DNA from 3 places in the Porcincola sp. LCP21S3_C12 genome. Region 3 is predicted to be linked to each of the others. Evidence: predicted binding sites of a transcription regulator. Region 3 holds the regulator's gene; each other region holds the start of a gene.
What was found. The regulator HrcA, encoded in region 3, represses chaperone genes, less so after heat shock. The targets are predictions, from matches to a motif close to TGTTAGCACTCNNNNNNNNNGAGTGCTAACA.

Region 1 (6,360 bases), on a different contig from region 3:
CATCCTTCGCATCCACAAGGATGGTATCTCCGTCCAGCACATCGCCCTGCAGGATTAGTTTTGCAGCAAGTGTCTCTACATTCTTCTGCAGATACCTGCGAAGCGGACGAGCGCCGAACGCCGGGTCATATCCACCCTCTATGACAGACTGCTTCGCTGCGTCCGTCAGCTTCAGCGTTATTCCCTGACCTTTTAACCTGCGGTTCAGCTCCTTCATCATCAGGTCTATGATCCCGCCAATATTTTCCTTCGACAGCGGATGGAATAGAATAATCTCATCCAGCCTGTTCAAAAACTCTGGTCTGAAGTGTGTCTTCAGCTCTGCATCAACCTCTGACCGGACAGTCTCCGATATCTCTCCATTCTTCTCAATCCCATTGAGAAGATATTGTGACCCGATGTTCGAGGTCATAATCAGGATCGTATTCTTGAAGTCGACCGTCCTGCCCTGTGAATCCGTGATCCGTCCGTCGTCCAGAACCTGAAGCAGAATGTTGAAGACATCAGGATGCGCCTTTTCGATTTCATCGAACAGGACAACCGAGTACGGATGACGTCTCACTGCCTCTGTCAGCTGTCCGCCCTCATCATACCCGACATATCCCGGAGGGGCTCCGATCAGCCGGGACACGGAGAACTTCTCCATGTACTCGCTCATATCAATCCGTACCATATTGTTCTCATCATCAAACAGATTCTGTGCGAGCGCTTTCGCAAGCTCTGTCTTTCCGACACCGGTCGGGCCGAGAAACAGGAAGGAGCCGATCGGACGTGTCGGATCCTTGATCCCGGCTTTGGATCTGAGAATCGCATCCACAACCTTTGTCACCGCCTCATCCTGGCCGATGACACGTTCATGGAGCTTACTCCCGAGTTGTAAAATTTTCTGCCGCTCACCCTGGTTCAGCTTTGCAACCGGAATACCGGTCCACCTGCTGACCACCCGGGCGATTTCATCCTCCGTTACCGCCTCATGGACAAGGGACAAATCCTTCTTCTTCAGACTGTCCTCCTCCTTGTCAAGTTCCGCCTTCAGTTTCGGAAGCTCCCCATACTGCAAGCGTGCCGCTTCATTCAGGTCGGATCTCTGCTTGGCTGCCTCAATCTGCTTGCCTATCTGCTCGATCTGTTCGCGCAGCTGACTGCGGCGGCTGACGACAGCCTTCTCATTCTCCCACTGTGCCTTCTCAGCCTTGAACTTTTCCTGGAGATCTGCCAGCTCCTTCTGCAGATTAGCCAGACGCTCCTTTGAGGCATTGTCTGTCTCCTTCTTCAGCGCCGTCTCCTCAATCTGCATCTGCATGATGCGCCGGTTCATTTCATCCAGTTCAGCTGGAAGGGAATCCATCTCTGTCTTGATCTGGGCGCAGGCCTCATCGACCAGGTCGATGGCCTTGTCCGGAAGAAACCGATCAGAGATATATCTGTGCGAAAGCGTTGCCGCCGCAACGAGCGCACCATCCGTGATCTTCACATGGTGATAGACTTCATACCGCTCCTTGAGTCCCCTCAAAATGGAGATCGTATCCTCCACGGTCGGCTCATCCACCATCACAGGCTGGAATCGTCTTGCCAGTGCGGCATCCTTTTCGATGTACTTCCGGTACTCATCAAGCGTTGTCGCACCGATGCAGTGGAGCTCGCCTCTTGCCAGCATTGGTTTCAGCATGTTCCCGGCATCCATAGCGCCGTCGGTCTTGCCTGCCCCGACAATCAGATGCAGCTCATCGATGAAAAGAATAATCTCTCCCTCGCTCTTTGACACCTCGTTCAGTACCGATTTCAACCGTTCCTCAAATTCGCCTCTGTACTTGGCGCCTGCCACGAGTGCTCCCATATCAAGAGAAAAAATTTTCTTGTTTTTCAGAGAATCCGGGACATCCTCTCTTGCGATCCGCTCGGCCAGACCTTCTACAACCGCTGTCTTTCCTACGCCAGGCTCACCAATTAGAACCGGGTTGTTCTTTGTCTTTCTCGAGAGAATCCGAATGACATTCCGAATCTCATCATCTCGTCCGATGATCGGATCCATCTTCTGCTGCTTAGCCTTTGCGACAAGTTCCGTCCCGTACTTTGCCAGAGCATCGTATGTATCTTCCGGAGTATCCGTATTGACGACCTGGTTGCCACGTACAGTAGACAAAGCCTGGAGGAATTTCTCCCGCGTGACATTCTCCTTCTGGAAAAATGTTCTCATCGACGGTGATGCAAAGTCAAGCATGCTGAGAAACAGATGTTCAACAGCGACATAGCTGTCCCCCATCTTCTTTGCCTCATCTTCTGCGCCAAGAAGTGCTTTATTCAGATACTGTCCGATATATGCCTGTCCGCCGGAAACCTTCGGCCGTGTCTCTATCAGCTGTGTCAGATCATGATCAAACAGCCGCTCATCGATTCCCATCTTTGATACCAGCTCCGCAATCAGAGACTGATCCTGATGCAGCAGTGCATACAGCAGATGTTCCTGCTCGATTTCCTGATTTCCAAAATCAGAAGCGACCTTTTCAAGCTGATTGACAGCATCAATGGATTTTTGCGTAAATTTCTGTATATTCATTCTTCCCGCCCCCTTTCCTGTAAGGGATTGTAATTCTTCAGATCACTTTACGTTTTTGTTCTAGCACAGATTGTTAGCACTGTCAACCGTTGAGTGCTAATTATCTGATTTGAAAACGGGCAGGGGAATTCCCTGCCCGTAATACCGCCTGAGGCGTCCTTTCGTCAGCCGCCGGTGAATTGATCTGAACGGATCAATACATTCCGCCTGCCGGCTGTGCCGGTGCAGCCGGAGCCGGTTCCTTGATATCTCCGACAACTGCCTCTGTGGTCAGAAGCTCAGAGGAGACAGACGCCGCATTCTGAAGAGCGGAACGTGTCACCTTTGCCGGATCGATGATACCAGCCTCGATCATGTCAACATACTTGTCATTGTATGCATCAAAGCCGATCCCATCAGCAGACTCCTTGACCTTATTGACAACAACCGCACCAGAGAGGCCAGCATTCTCTGCGATGTAGAACAACGGTGCCTCAAGAGCCTTCAGCACAATCTGAGCACCCGTCTTCTCATCTCCTGTCAGTCCTTCCAGTTCCTTTGCTGCCTTCGCCGCCGCATGAATCAGTGCAGCACCGCCGCCGACAACGATTCCTTCCTCAACAGCCGCCCTGGTTGCATTCAGTGCATCCTCCATACGGAATTTGGCATCCTTCATCTCTGTCTCGGTAGCCGCTCCGACACGGACAACTGCAACGCCGCCGGCCAGTTTCGCCAGACGCTCCTGAAGCTTTTCCTTGTCAAAGGAAGACTTCGTCTCTGCAATCTGTGCTCTGATCTGGTCTACTCTCTCATGAATCTTGTTCTTGTCGCCTTCTCCATCGACGATGACAGTGTTTTCCTTCGTGACCTTCACACTCTTTGCTCTGCCAAGCATATCGATTGTCGCGCTCTTGAGTTCGATCCCAAGATCATCCGAAATAACTGTACCGCCTGTCAGGATTGCGATATCCTGCAGCATATCCTTTCTTCTGTCGCCATATCCCGGCGCCTTGACGGCAACGACTGAGAAGGTTCCTCTCAGCTTGTTAAGAATCAAGGTTGTAAGGGCCTCGCCTTCAACATCCTCCGCAATAATGAGCAGCTTTTTGCCAGCCTGCACGATCTGCTCGAGCAGCGGGAGAATATCCTGAACATTGCTGATCTTTTTATCCGTAATCATGATATACGGATCGTCCAGGTTGGCTTCCATCTTCTCGGTATCGGTTGCGAAATAGGAGGAAAGATATCCTCTGTCAAACTCCATTCCTTCAACCAGATCCAGCTCTGTCTGCATGGTCTTGGATTCCTCAACGGTGATGACGCCATCCTTCGAAACCTTTTCCATCGCGTCAGCAACCATCTCGCCAACCTGCTCATCTCCGGAAGAAACAGCAGCGACCTTCGCAATCTGCTCCTTGCCCTTTACCTTCTGGCTCATCTCCTTGATCGCCTTTACGGTCGCATCGGTTGCCTTCTTCATACCCTTCTTCATGACGATCGGGTTCGCCCCTGCAGCCAGGTTCTTCATGCCTTCATGAACCATTGCCTGAGCAAGAACGGTTGCTGTGGTCGTGCCATCACCTGCAACATCGTTCGTCTTGGAAGCAACCTCACGGATCAGCTGAGCACCCATATTCTCAAAGCGATCCTTCAGCTCGATCTCTTTCGCAATCGTGACACCATCATTCGTAATCACCGGGCTGCCGTATTCCTTGTCCAGAACAACGTTTCTACCCTTCGGCCCGAGCGTAACACGAACAGTATCAGCCAGCTTATCAACGCCAACTCTCAGTCCCTCACGGGCGTCATCTCCATATTTCAATTCCTTTGCCATTGTTTTAATCCTCCTTTAATGTCCTTTCAAGCCGCGATCAGTCTATTATTCAACCTTTGCAAGAATATCGGACATCTTGCAGATCACATACTCCTCTTCACCAAGCTTGACCTCGGTACCGGCGTATTTGGAATAGACAACCTTGTCGCCTTCCTTCACCGTCATCGCGATCTCCTTGCCATCGACCTTCCCGTCGCCGACTGCAAGAACGGTTGCCTCCTGCGGCTTCTCCTGACTCTTAGCTGCCAGAATGATTCCAGATTTTGTAGTCTCCTCAGCTTCAAGCTGCTTCAGGACAACTTTGTCACCCAACGGATAGAGTTTCATAACCTATACCTCCTGACACATTCTTTTGTTTCCATTACTTCGATATCATTTTTGCTAGCACTCACTATATTCGAGTGCTAAACCACATTGCCTATAATAACAAAATCAGCGAAGATTGCAAGTATCCTTATTTTTGATATTTCAGCGTATATTGCATATATTCTCTATTATTCTCAAATATTCTCTAATTATCTTCATTCTAAATTACACATAGAAAAACTCCGGAGAGCCCCTGCATTCTGCAGGTCTCTCCGGAGTCCGTCTGCTGCTCTTTTCAGTTTTACAGTTTCTTCGTTTTCTTGATCTCCTTGAGCTGATCATACACGGCATCGTTCAGTACCTTGATATAGGTTCCCTTCATGCCGGAAGACTTTGACTCAATAACGCCTGCACTCTCAAACTTCCGGAGCGCATTCACGATGACAGAGCGCGTAATGCCGACTCTGTCTGCAATCTTGGACGCAACCAGCACTCCTTCTGAGCCTCCCAGCTCATCAAAAATATGTACGATCGCCTCCAGCTCTGAATAGCTCAGCGTATTGATTGCAGACTTGACAATCTGTACCTTCCTGTTTTCCTCTGCGCTTTCCTCATTCAAAGAGCGCATCATCTCCAGACCGACAACGGTTGTCCCATATTCCGCAAGGATGATATCATCAATCTCAAATGGCTTGTCGATCCGGTACATGAAAACAGTTCCAAGGCGTTCTCCCGCAATCTCAATCGGGTTGACAATTGCCTGGAACTTGTGAAGATTCTCTCCTGTAAAGCCCAGCGTCTCAAGATTCACATTCTCCTGCGTCGAGAGAATGTTCAGGAAGCGCTCATTCAGCATCTCGTCTATGAAATCCCCAATATGATCAACAATCAACTGGTTCAATTCCTCGATATGATCCGAGAGCCCGACCCCCAGAACCTTTCCCTTACGACTGATGACAAGGACATTCGATTCCAGAATGTCCGTCAGCACCGCGCAGATATCATTGAAGACAACCTTGCTTGAGCTGTTGTTATGAAGCAGCTGTCCGATCTTTCTTGTTTTATCTAGTAACTCAACACTCATGATTTCCCTCCTGAACGGAAAGCGCTGCTTCCGTGCACATCGTCTTGTCGAAGAGATTTTAACAGACAATTCTAATAATTACAATAGATTATCTGGTTTTTCAAATAATAATTATTTGTTGTCTTTATCTTCTGTCTTCTTTGGAAGAATATACCCACATGTCTGGTTGGAGCAGAGCAGACGGTTTCCCTTCTCGACCATATAGCTGCCACACTCCGGACACTTAATTGTTGAAGGCTTGTTCCAGGAGATAAAATCACACTCTGGGTTCGAACAGCCATAGAATATTCTGCCCTTCTTTGAGCGTCTGATGACCACATCCTGTCCACACTTCGGACAGGGGACCCCTGCTTTCTCAAAATAAGGCTTTGTATTCCTGCACTCTGGAAACCCTGGGCATGCCAGGAACTTTCCATGCGGCCCGTATTTCACAACCATGTGCCGGCCGCACTTGTCGCAGATGACATCCGACACCTCATCGGCAACTTTCACCTTCGACAAGGTTTCCTCGGCATGTTGAACCTCCTTGTCGAGATCCGGGTAGAAATTACGCAGAATTGTTTTCCAGTCTGTTCTCCCCTCCGCGACAGAGTCAAGCAT
Region 2 (6,360 bases), on a different contig from region 3:
CGGCTGACCGGATCCCGGACCGCCCGGCGCCTTCGATGAAATCACTGCGCTGGATCTGGTCAATGGCGTTGCTGTCACCAATGTACATAGACAGAGTCCGTGTGTGCCCGGGGTAGATTGTTGTGCTTACGATATCATAAGCCGGAGCAAGGTGTAATCCTGCAAGGTTCTCATCATACAGAAATGAAAAATTCTTGAGGTGTCCGTCTGTATTTCCGATCAGATCGTTAAAAATAATTCTGTTCCAAAAATCAAGGATATCTCTGATCGGGTTGCTTGAAAAATCCCGAAGCAGTCCGCAAATCTTTTCGCAGTAGCCGGATGGCACGATTTCATATTTGTTTTCGGCGGGGATTCCCAGGGCCTGTGCCATGTCCTCCTGATGAAGTCTGAGTGGAACCGGCAGGCCGTCAAGCACTCTGTGTTTTTCTGTTAGTACCCGGTCGTACCGTGGCGTTGCAAACAGAAGATTTTCATCTTCAGTATTTACTGCAAAGCTGGATGGAACAGATATCCCGAGATTCTTTGCAGTAGTCAGGCAAAGCTGTTCATTTGTCACAATATCCTTGAACCGGACATGGCTTTGTTTTACGATGTGTGTACTGGGCGCTGTGCCTTCAGGAAGGTACCAGCACTGATTGTCAGCGTCAAAATACAAGCCTGTCTTTCCTGAGGCGCCGGCAAGGGAAAGATGCAGTGCCGTTACGAGCTCAGCTGATTTGATCGCCCCCTCCGCTGCAAATTCCCGCAACTGTTGTTCTGTCATTCTGGTATATCTGGCCTTGGGAGGTTTTGAATTTCCTTCCATCACCTGGATGGCACCCAGACATTCCTGTCCCAGACCGGAAAGCATTGTCAGATAATCTTGATCATCCGCGTGCATCCATTTTGCGACAGATCTTTTTGTGAACCCCTCAGGCAGCAAGCCTTCAAAGAAAGTTTTTGTTTTTTTTGAAGAAAATGCTTCTTCCTGAAGCGGCAGGCTGAGCGATACTGGAATCGCGTCTTCCCGATCAAGCCATGCTCTGTCATAACGAAATACAGCATCGGAAATTCCATCGCCTTGAATGGTGCCAACCTTCGTCTGCTCCCCGTTTTTTTCAATAGATATATGCAAATCTTTCATAAGGGTCACCTCTTCGAACAATAGATGTTCAGTCCAAGCAAGCTGACAACCATCAGAACCTTCCCCAGTTCAACAGTTGCCTTGCCGTTTTCAAGGTCTGAGAGAAAGCTGGCACTAATTCCGGTTATCTCAGAGAGATCCTTCTGTGTGTATCCGAGTTCTTTTCTCCGGTTCTTCACAGCCTTGCCAAAGTCTGCCACATCTTTTATTCGAAATGATTGATCTGTCATATTCGCTCCTTGTTGATCGCCGAACGACGATATGATTCGGATACTGTCCTTTGATATAGCCGATCGGCGATACTGAACGCTGCAGGGATAGATTATAGCCGATCGGCGATACTACGCGTTGTAGGGATATAATGATAGCCGATCGGCGATATTCAGTCAAGGCATGGTCAGCCAGGGGATGTTGTCCAATGGTACGCGGAGCAGCCTGGCTTTGGCCGGACGTTATACAAAAAGGTTGGATTCAAGAAGACGTGCTGGAGAAAAAAACCGGAAACCCAATATTTAAGCGGGTTTCCGGACTGTTATCTGGCGTCCACGGGAGGATTTGAACCTCTGACCTACCGCTTAGGAGGCGGTCGCTCTATCCAGCTGAGCTACGCAGACGTGCTTGTTATGATGCATCAGGCTTTAGAAGCCTGTAAGCATTTTCTTATTATAGCGGTTCAGACTCCATGTGGCAAGGGGCAAATCGACCAGACAGACAATGGTTTGATGAATCGTTTTGATGAATCGTTTGTTGGGTCATGCGGGACAGAGAAAATTGTAAGAAAATTAGCACTCAACTATTGACAGTGCTAACAACCGGTGCTATAACATGGTCAGAACGAAGGAAGAAGATGAAGGAAGAACAACAGATCATCCGATTCCGTGGAACAGTGAGCTGGGCGCTGTCATTCATCAATGGGCGGCTGCCATAATGGAAAGAGGGGTGCCTTATGTTAGTACCGAGTATTTTTAATGATAATCTGTTTGATGACTGGTTTGATGATGGATTCTGGCCGGTGAGCAGAGAGGCAAGAAAGTTTGACGAGAAGATGGGCGGAGTGAACGCAAACTTCATGAGGACCGATGTCAAGGAAGGCGAGAAGGAATATGAAGTTGCAGTGGAGCTGCCTGGATTCGACAAGGATCATGTTTCTGTTGAGTTGAAGGATGGTTATCTGACGATTGCAGCAAAGAAGGATGAGAACAACGATCAGAAGGATGAGAACGGACGCTTCATCCGTCGTGAGCGTTATTCTGGTAATGTATGCCGCAGCTTCTACGTCGGTAAGGATCTGACGGAAGATGATGTACATGCAAGCTTCAAGGATGGCGTACTTCGTCTGACGGTTCCGAAGAAGGATCAGCAGCAGATTGAAGATAAAAAGCACGTAATTCAAATCAACTGATCAGCAGCTTGTACCATACAGAGGTGTTCTCAAAGGCTGAGGACGATGGCTGTATGAAACTGAGAAGAATCGTATCTTGAAAAATGGGCATTCCGCAGTGGGATGCCCATTTTTTGTGAAGGTGGCGAGCCAGAGGCCATGATGCAGACTTGCTTGCAGATCATGGCTCCTGGCGACTGCTCATCAGCGAGTGAAAATCAGTTTTGCAGATCCTGGTCTGGCAGTCGCTGGCGGTGATTGGATTTGACATCAGTCAGGAGGGCATGTAGAATTGAATTCGCAGTAAAACACTGCGAATTGTTGCCGGAGCAACAGTTTTTTATCTTCAGATGGTTCATACTGTAGACAGGTCGAGAGGAGGGCCTGCTTATGAGAATTACATTTTTTGACGCGAAGTCTTATGATACAGAATCCTTTGATGCCATCAAGGCCAATTATCCGGATCTGGAGCTGGAGTACTGGGAGGCAGAGCTGAATCCGAAGACGGCGGCGTACGTGACAGACAGCGAAGCTGTGTGTGCGTTTGTGAACGCGAATGCCGGGGCGGACACCCTGCGCGTTCTGGCCTCCAGAGGGGTAAAGCTGCTTCTGATGCGCTGCGCCGGTTATAACAATGTGGATCTTGAGGCTGCAACGGCGAATGGAATCAAGGTGATGCGTGTGCCGGGATATTCTCCGGAGGCTGTCGCGGAGCTGGCGATGACGCTGGCGAGCGCGGTAAACCGTCACATCCACAAGGCCTATATCCGGGTGAGGGAGAACAATTTCTCCCTGCAGGGACTGACCGGCAAGAACTTCTATGGAAAGACGGCCGGCATCATCGGAACCGGCAAGATCGGGGCGGCGATGGCGCGGATCTGCCGGGGCTATGGCATGAGGGTGCTGGGCTATGACAAGTATCCGAACAAGAGCCTTGATTTTGTTGAGTATGTCAGTCTGGAGCAGCTGCTCCGTGAGAGCGATCTGATCTCTCTGCACTGCCCGCTGATGAAGGAAACCTATCATATGATCAATATCTTCACGATCAATCAGATGAAGGATGGTGTGATTCTGGTCAATACGTCGAGAGGCGGACTGATCGACACCAATGACCTCATCCAGGGAATCCGTGAAAGAAAATTCTCAGGTGTCGGGCTGGATGTCTATGAGGAGGAGAAGGACAACGTCTTCGAGAATCATGAGGACGACATCATGATGCATTCTGTCACGTCCAGGCTGCTGTCCTTCCCGAACGTGATCGTAACGTCGCATCAGGGCTTCTTTACTGAAGAGGCGCTGACGGCCATCGCAGAGACGACGCTGGGCAACGCGGAAGCCTATCTGAAGGGGGAGAAGGCCGGGACGGAGCTGAACTGAAGTCTCTTCAACCCGAATTCGGCTTCTGCCTGCCTCGCCGGGGCGCGGACAGTAAGATCCGTAAATTATTCAGAAGCTGTGTATTGTTATCAAAGATATTGCATGTATATGCTTGAAACACACCTGATCTTTTGATAGAATCAGGCTGTCGCAGAGGCAGGGTGGCCGGGACGCCACCCTGCCTTTTTCAGATTCCGGAGACAGACGATATCGAGAGAACTGTTTCCGGGGGAACAGTCTGAAGGAGAACCGGAGGAAAACTGGAGGTAACAGGTATGAGTGTGAATGTGATATCTCTGATCATCGTCGCGGCTTATCTGATCGGCATGCTGGTCATCGGCCTGGTGGTCGGCAAGCTGAAGATCAAGGACAGCGAGGACTATATGGTTGCGGGCAGGCGGATGGGCCTGTTCATGGTTGCATTTTCGCTTTCGGCAAACAACATCGGCGGCGGATCTACGACGGGCGTAGCGGCCAAGGCCTTCGGCGCCTGGGGCATGAGTGCCATCTGGTACGTGCTGGCAGCATCGATTGCGATGATCCCGCTGGCGTATTTTGCGCCGAAAATCCGCAGGACGATGTCACTGACGATTCCGGAGGTGGTAACCCGGCGGTTCGGGTCAGTGTCCGGGACCTTTACTGCTGTGCTGAATGTGCTGGCGCTATTCTGTCTGACTTCCTCTCAGATCATGGCTTCCGGTTCGGTTGTGAGTGTTCTGACAGGCATCCCGCTGAATGTCTGTGTTTTCATCGCTGCGGCGGTCACAATCATCTACACGACTGTCGGCGGCATGATCGCAGACCAGATTTCCGATATGGTTCAGTTCCTGATCATCCTGATCGGCCTTGCAATCGCAACGCCCTTTGTCGTGAAGGGCTGCGGCGGCTGGAGCGCGATCTCTGCCGCTCTTCCGGCCTCACAGCTGAGCTTCACGCACATCGGATGGGTCACGATCATTGGCTATATCTTCAACTATTTCTGCACCTTCCTGTCCGGACCGGAGATGGTCAGCCGCTTTGAAAGCTGCAAGGATGAGAAGACGGCGGTCGGGGCTTCCTTCCTGTCTGCCATTCTGATGGCGGCGATGGCGGTCTTCCCGACTATCCTTGGACTTGCGGCGCTGTCGATGAAGGACGAGCTGGGACTGACACCGGACAAGGCGAACACGGCGATGATGGCTGTTACAAATCACCATGCACCTGCCGTGATCACCGGGATTGTGTCGGCATCCATCATTGCGGCGACGATGTCTTCGGCAGATTCGAACCTGCTGTGCATGAGCACGATCCTGATGAATGACATCTTCACAAAGATTGATCCGAATCTGAAGAAGGCACCGGACAAGAAGGTGATCTTCTATACCAGGCTGTGCAACGTGGTCTGCGCTGTGGTTGCAACGCTCATTGCGCTCGGCAATGTCAACATTGTCACGATGAACACCTTCGCATTTGCAATTCGCTGCGCGGGACCGTTTGCCGCATACGGGCTGGGAATGGTCGTCAAGAAGGCGGTCAGGGCCTCCGGCATCGCCTCCATTATCACCGGAACCATTGGCGTTGTCATCTGGCAGGTACTCAGCGGCGGCAACTTCTATCTTGGAATTCTGCCAGTCGTGTTCGGCTGCGGCGTCGGAACGCTGACATTTTTCCTGGTCAATCTGATTGGCTGGAAAATGGGTGCCGCGCCGGCTCCTTCGGCTTATCCGGAGGACTGAGTTCCGGTATCAGCTGGGAACGCTTCATCAGAAAACGGAATCAGAAAGCGCTGGACGATACCTGAACATCCTGATATCATGAGAGAAGGTGAAAGATATTTAAACATGTACGGAGAGGGAGGATCATTATAATGGATAAGACCGATTCAGGTTCCGGGAAGGAACTGATCTATCAGCTGGAGGGGCGGCCGCCGCTTCGGATTGCGATTCCGCTCGGCCTGCAGCATGTCCTGGCGATGTTTGTCGGAAACCTGACACCGCTGATCATTCTGATGGGAATCTGCGGGATGACGGTTGACGGAGGCTTCGGGGCGCTTCGCGTTTCGCTTCTTCAGAATGCGATGCTGATTGCCGGGATTGTGACACTGGTGCAGGTCTTTTCGATCGGACCGATCGGTGGGCGGGTTCCGATTGTGATGGGGACATCCTCCGGATTCATTGGGGTGATGACTTCCGCAGCGAATGCAATGGGCGGCGGTGTCATCGGATATGGTGCGGTGCTTGGCGCCAGCTTTGTCGGTGGTATCTTTGAGGCCGTGCTGGGCGTCTTTCTGAAGCCGCTCCGGAAGTTCTTCCCGCCGCTGGTGACAGGAATCGTTGTCATGTCCATCGGACTCTCCCTGATCTCCGTCGGGGTCAATTCATTTGGCGGCGGCAACAAGAACGGGGACTTCGGTTCGCCGGAGAATCTTCTGATCGGATTCTTTGTTCTGATCGTGATTCTGGTGCTCAAGCATGGGACGAAGGGCTTTACCAGCACG
Region 3 (6,360 bases):
CATGGGCACTCAGTCTTCTTTTTTTGTGTTGATCGGGCTGCCTTCAGCCTGGCAGCCTGCCAGTGCCTGTATCAGGCCGCCGCTTTCTATTTTTAATCCCGGTTTCCGGGCTGTATACGGGTTATGAGCCGAACAGCTCGTCGACAACGAACCGGTGGATCCGAAGGTAGGTCTGACCTGTAAAGTGCAGGCCGTCGACTGTCCGGAACCCTTCAAGCTTCAGAATGGTGGAGGAGTCGAGGTAGTGGTCCGGAAAGGCCTGCTGGATCGCCAGGTTCAGCTTTGTGATGTTCGTGTTTGTCACCAGATCGAGCGCGTCCTCGCTTGCGCCATACTCAATCATCCTGGCACGCTGCACGGGGTTGACGGATAAAAACCAGAAGGTTGTGTCAGGATATTCCGCCACCATATCCCTGTAGGCGGAGAGATACTCGTCAATCTGGTCCGGATCATTGACGCCGAAGTTCAGGACGACCGGCGCATCCGGATTCTGGCTGATTGCGTCCGCCATCAGGCTCTTTCCCTCAGACAAAAACCAGCTGCAGCCTTCTCCAACCTTCCCGACGAACACACAGTCGTCATCCGGCAGATACTTTTTCAGCGCATTCTGCATGCCAATGGTTCTGGAATCTCCCACGAATATGATTTTATGGGCGGGCAGAGTTCTTTCCTGTTCTGGCATCTCTGTCTCTGTTTCTGCAGCTTTGCCAGATCCTTCCTGGAGGTTGATTCCGGCTTCCTGTGCAGCGTTCATACCGGACGTTTCACTGGAAGCGCCGGAGGATGCGGACGGGCGCGGGCTTTCGGAGAACGCGGAGTCTGTATTTTGCTGAATGGTCTCCGGGACATCTGACTCGAGCGGGTTATTGAGACGGGGGTGGCGGCTGTCAAACTCGTCGGTCGCCTTCTTCATATAGAAAGCCAGAAGAACAAGGGCTGTAAGGGCGGCGGCTGCGCTCAGCAGCAGGATCAGAAGTCGTCTCTTCATGATTCAAAGCTCCTTCTATAATTCAGATTCAATCGCGCTTCGGCCAGGCACATTCGGGCTGCGCAGGAAGCCGGAAGGCGCACAATAAGGTCATTTTATCACAGTTCAAAAAGTTTTTTGAAAGGTATTGACAAAGGTATCCGGCAGAACTATTATAGTGCCATGGATGTTAGCACTCCACAACAACGAGTGCTAACAAGAAAAGGAAAGGAGGATTCAGATGCAGCTTGATGACAGAAAGTGGACCATTTTGAAAGCGATCATCAAGACCTATCTGGAGACAGGCGAGCCGGTTGGATCGAGAACCATCTCAAAGTTTCCGGATCTGAATCTCAGTTCCGCCACGATCCGCAATGAGATGTCCGATCTGGAAGATATGGGCCTGATCATTCAGCCTCATACATCGTCCGGACGTATTCCTTCGGATGCCGGATACCGGCTTTATGTAGACCGGCTGATGGACGAGAAGGAGGCGGAAGTCTCTCAGATGAAGAACATGATGATCCAGAGGCAGGATAAGCTGGAGATGCTTCTGAAGCAGCTTGTTCGCTATCTGGCGGTGAATACCAATTATGCCACGATGATCACCAGCCCGCAGTATCACAGAACCAGGCTGAAGTTCATTCAGCTCTCGATCATAGATGAGGGACAGATCCTGGCAACGGTGGTGACAGAAGGCAATGTGGTGAAGAACCGTGTGATCCATATCCAGCATGGTCTCACGCATGATGAAGTGCTGCAGCTCAATATTCAGCTGAACAGCAGGCTGAACGGGCTGACGATCGAGCAGATTAATCTGGATACAATCCAGAAGCTGAAAGCGGAGGCCGGTATTCATTCAAACCTGATCTCGGAAGTGCTCGATGCGGTTGCGGACGCGATCTCAAAGGAGGAGGATCTGGAGGTTTACACCTCCGGCGCGACGAATATTTTCAAATATCCGGAGCTTTCCTCTGATACGGACAAGGCGAGCGGCCTGATTGAGGCGTTTGAGGAAAAAAAGCCGCTTCTGTCACTGCTCAGCCAGAATGGCTGTGATGAGCAGGAGCATGGCATCCAGATCTCGATTGGCCGGGAGCTGAAGAACGAGAATATGGAGGATTGCAGCGTGGTCACAGCCAGCTACGATCTGGGAGACGGTGTCTTCGGAAAGATCGGCATTGTAGGCCCTAAGCGGATGGATTACGATAAGGTGGTCGGGATCCTGAAGAGTGTGACGGCGCAGCTGGATGAGACGTATGGCAGGAAGGAAAGCCCCGCAGATGAGAATGGGCTTTCTCCCGGGTCAAAAACCGATGACGGGGGCCCGGAGCAGGATGAATAGCAGAAGCAATGCGGAGGCGATAAGATGACAGAGAAGGAAAGACAGGAAAACAGCCCTGGAGGAGAAGACAGGGGCGTCCGGATTGAGATACATGGCGAAGAGCCGGATGTGAAAGAAAAGAAGCAGGAAGAGAGCAGAAGGCCGGATCAGAACCCGGAGAAAGAACATGCGGCGGAAGGTCCCGACGGACAGGAAGACGCTGCAAAGACCGATCAGAACCGTAACCCGGATGCGGAGGCGGACAAGCCCGCGGACGCATCTGATGCCGGAGAGGATTCTCCCTCTGAAAGCGGCACAGGTGGGGGAAAAGGGTTCTTCGGTTTCAAAGGAAGGAAAGAGAAGGACCAGAGAGATCAGAAGATCGAGGAGCTGACCGATCAGGTCAGGCGCCAGATGGCGGAATTCGATAACTTCCGGAAGCGGACAGACCGCGAGAAGGCGACGATGTTCGACATGGGGAAGCGAGATGTGATCGAGCAGATTCTTCCGGTTGTGGACAGCTTCGAGAGAGGCCTTGGAGACATGAAGGAAGAGAGCGAGGATCCGTTCCGCCAGGGCATGCAGAAGATTTACAGGCAGCTGACTAAGGCACTCGAGGAACTGGGCGTCAGGCCGATTGAGGCGGTCGGAAAACCATTTGATCCGAACTTCCACAATGCGGTCATGCATTGTGAGGATGAGTCAGCCGGTGAGAACATCATCGTGCAGGAGTTCCAGAGAGGCTACATGCTGAACGATGTGGTCATCCGGCACAGCATGGTGAAGGTTGCCAACTGATCTTTGTTTTCTAATTACAAAAACCGGGACGGAAGCGTTATTCTTCCGCAATCCTGTTGACAATATCGGAACTACAGACATGTGCCGCGGATCTCCGGAGAGGAAGAGGCGGCAGAAGGACAGCAAGACCGAACAGCAGAACACCAGGAGGTTTCATTATGGGAAAGATTATAGGAATTGACCTTGGTACAACAAACAGCTGCGTGGCAGTCATGGAAGGCGGCAAGCCGACTGTCATCGCAAACAGCGAAGGAGAGCGCACAACGCCGTCCATCGTTGCATTTACAAAGAACGGCGACCGTCTGGTCGGCGAGCCGGCTAAGCGCCAGGCTGTGACGAACTCTGACAGAACCGTGTCTTCGATCAAGAGACACATGGGCTCCGATTACAGAGTTACAATTGACGATAAGAAGTATTCTCCGCAGGAGATTTCCGCGATGATTCTTCAGAAGCTGAAGGCAGATGCGGAGGGATACCTGGGCGAGAAGGTGACAGAGGCTGTCATTACCTGCCCTGCATACTTCAACGATGCACAGAGACAGGCAACAAAGGATGCCGGAAAGATCGCAGGCCTTGATGTCAAGCGGATTATCAACGAGCCGACTGCAGCCGCACTGGCATATGGCCTTGACAACGAGAAAGAGCAGAAGATCATGGTGTATGACCTCGGCGGCGGCACCTTCGATGTGTCTGTCATCGAGATCGGTGACGGTGTCATCGAGGTTCTGGCAACCAACGGCAACAACCATCTGGGCGGCGATGATTTCGATAAGAGAATCGTCGACTACATGCTGAAGGATTTCAAGGCAAAGGAAGGCATTGACCTCTCCGGCGATAAGATGGCGATGCAGAGACTGAAGGAGGCTGCCGAGAAGGCAAAGAAGGAGCTGTCCTCCTCCACGACAACCAACATCAACCTGCCGTTCATTACGGCTAATGAGACCGGACCGAAGCACTTCGAGATGGATCTCACAAAGGCAAAGTTTGACGAGCTGACCGCAGATCTGGTTGATGCAACTGCTGAGCCTGTCAGAAAGGCACTTGCAGATGCAGGCATTACAGCCGCAGATCTTGGAAAGGTTCTGCTGGTCGGCGGTTCGACCCGTATCCCGGCTGTGCAGGACAAGGTCAGGGAACTGACCGGCAAGGAGCCGAGCAAGAATCTGAACCCGGATGAGTGCGTGGCAATCGGTGCAGCCATTCAGGGCGGCAAGCTGGCAGGGGATGCCGGCGCAGGCGATATCCTTCTGCTGGATGTCACTCCGCTGTCTCTTGCAATCGAGACGCTGGGCGGTGTGTCGACGGTCCTGATCCCGAGAAACACGACCATTCCGACCAGAAAGAGCCAGGTCTTCTCAACTGCTGAGGATAATCAGACCGCTGTCGATATCCATGTTGTACAGGGCGAGCGTCAGTTTGCCCGTGACAACAAGACCCTCGGACAGTTCCGTCTCGATGGTATCCCGCCAGCAAGAAGAGGTGTGCCGCAGATCGAGGTCACGTTTGATATCGATGCGAATGGCATCGTGAACGTTTCCGCAAAGGATCTGGGTACCGGAAAAGAGCAGCACATCACGATTACTTCCGGCTCCAACATGTCCGATGATGAGATCAACAAGGCTGTCAAAGAGGCGGCTGAGTATGAGGCACAGGACAAGAAGAAGAAGGAAGCCATCGATACGAAGAACGATGCAGATGCCATGGTCTTCCAGACGGAGAAGGCAATGCAGGAGGTCGGTGACAAGATTGATGCGGCAGACAAGGCTGCAGTTGAAGCAGATCTCAAGTCTCTGAAGGACACCATCGCAAAGTGCGGGGATGATATTACCGATGAGCAGGTCAATGAGCTGAAGGCCGGAAGAGAGAAGCTGATGAACAGTGCGCAGAAGCTGTTCGAGAAGGTATATCAGCAGACGCAGACTCAGGCAGGGCCTGGCGCAGGCGCAGGCCCGCAGGCGGGCCCGCAGAATGCAGGCGGCAGCCAGGGCGGCAAGGATGACGATGTCGTCGATGGCGACTACCGTGAGGTCTGATAGGCATTAACAGATATCTGAAACAGGAAGCTGCCGTCACGAAGTGTGTGACGGCGGCTTAAACCATGTCCGGATACGGCGGAACAGGAAAGAGTGTTCTGCGGGCAGCCGGAACAATCGGGAGATTATATGGCAGAGAAGAGAGATTACTACGAAGTGCTGGGCGTCAGCAGGAATGCCAGTGAAGAGGAGATCAAGAAGGCGTATCGCCAGCTGGCGAAGAAATATCATCCGGATATGAATCCCGGCAATGCCGAAGCGGCGGACAAGTTCAAAGAAGCTTCCGAGGCGTATGCGGTTCTCGGCAATGAAGAGAAGAGAAGACAGTATGACCAGTTCGGGATGTCGGCATTCGACGGCTCGGCCGGCGGCGGTGGGTTTGATTTTAACTCTGCTGATTTCCAGGATATCTTCAGCGACCTGGGACTTGGAGGGATTTTCGGCGATTTGTTCGGGGGCGGAAGACGAAGTGCAAATCCGAACCGCCCGATGCAGGGCGCGAATGTCCGGACGCACGTCAGCATTACGTTCATGGAGTCGATCGAAGGCTGTTCCAAGACGATCGATGTGATGATCAAGGATGAGTGCCCGAATTGCCATGGGACAGGTGCAAAGCCCGGGACTGCTCCGAAGATCTGCCCGAAGTGCAAGGGCAGAGGGCAGGTTGTGTATACGCAGCAGACCATGTTCGGGATGATGCAGAATGTTCAGCCCTGCCCGGACTGCCGCGGAACCGGCAAGGTGATCGAGGACAAGTGCCCGAACTGCCATGGAACAGGTTATGTCATGAGCAAGAAGACCATAGAGGTCCGGATACCAGCGGGAATTGACGACGGACAGGCAATCCGTATCCGGGAAAAGGGTGAGCCAGGCGTCAATGGAGGACCAAGAGGAGACCTTCTGGTGGAGGTATCCGTTGCACGTGACCCGCAGTTTGTGCGCCAGGATCTCGATCTGTTCTCAAATAAAGATATCTCGTTCGCACAGGCAGCGCTGGGGGCGGATATTATGATCCGCACGGTGGACGGAGATATTTCATATAGTGTCAAGCCGGGAACGCAGTCCGGCACAAGGGTTCGCCTGAAAGGAAAGGGTGTTCCGGACGTGCGCGGCAGGGCCGGCCGGGGGGATCAGTATGTAACGCTGATTGTCCGCACGCCGGTGAAGCTCAGCAGTGAGGCAAAGGAGCTTCTGGAGCAGTTTGACGCGGCATCGGACAGAAGTCTTTCCAGCAGTGA

Region 1: clpB (ATP-dependent chaperone ClpB) is a predicted target of HrcA. The motif match lies at 2,629-2,659, and genes of this name have one in related genera.
Region 2: ACTQ1N_RS03765 (Hsp20/alpha crystallin family protein) is a predicted target of HrcA. The motif match lies at 1,907-1,937, and genes of this name have one in related genera.

The regions. Positions count from the first base shown of each region.
Region 1 is NZ_JBQKGW010000017.1:20,102-26,461, reverse strand. It holds gene clpB (ATP-dependent chaperone ClpB) at 1-2,557, opposite strand, end outside; gene groL (chaperonin GroEL) at 2,751-4,370, opposite strand; gene ACTQ1N_RS09590 (co-chaperone GroES) at 4,416-4,697, opposite strand; gene codY (GTP-sensing pleiotropic transcriptional regulator CodY) at 4,978-5,760, opposite strand; gene topA (type I DNA topoisomerase) at 5,872-6,360, opposite strand, start outside.
Region 2 is NZ_JBQKGW010000004.1:179,326-185,685, reverse strand. It holds gene ACTQ1N_RS03780 (HipA domain-containing protein) at 1-1,126, opposite strand, end outside; gene ACTQ1N_RS03775 (helix-turn-helix transcriptional regulator) at 1,132-1,356, opposite strand; tRNA gene ACTQ1N_RS03770 (tRNA-Arg) at 1,664-1,740, opposite strand; gene ACTQ1N_RS03765 (Hsp20/alpha crystallin family protein) at 2,073-2,528, shown strand; gene ACTQ1N_RS03760 (2-hydroxyacid dehydrogenase) at 2,898-3,884, shown strand; gene ACTQ1N_RS03755 (sodium:solute symporter family protein) at 4,160-5,599, shown strand; gene ACTQ1N_RS03750 (uracil-xanthine permease family protein) at 5,731-6,360, shown strand, end outside.
Region 3 is NZ_JBQKGW010000001.1:279,742-286,101, reverse strand. It holds gene ACTQ1N_RS01110 (SGNH/GDSL hydrolase family protein) at 122-988, opposite strand; gene hrcA (heat-inducible transcriptional repressor HrcA) at 1,209-2,312, shown strand; gene grpE (nucleotide exchange factor GrpE) at 2,337-3,089, shown strand; gene dnaK (molecular chaperone DnaK) at 3,248-5,122, shown strand; gene dnaJ (molecular chaperone DnaJ) at 5,252-6,360, shown strand, end outside.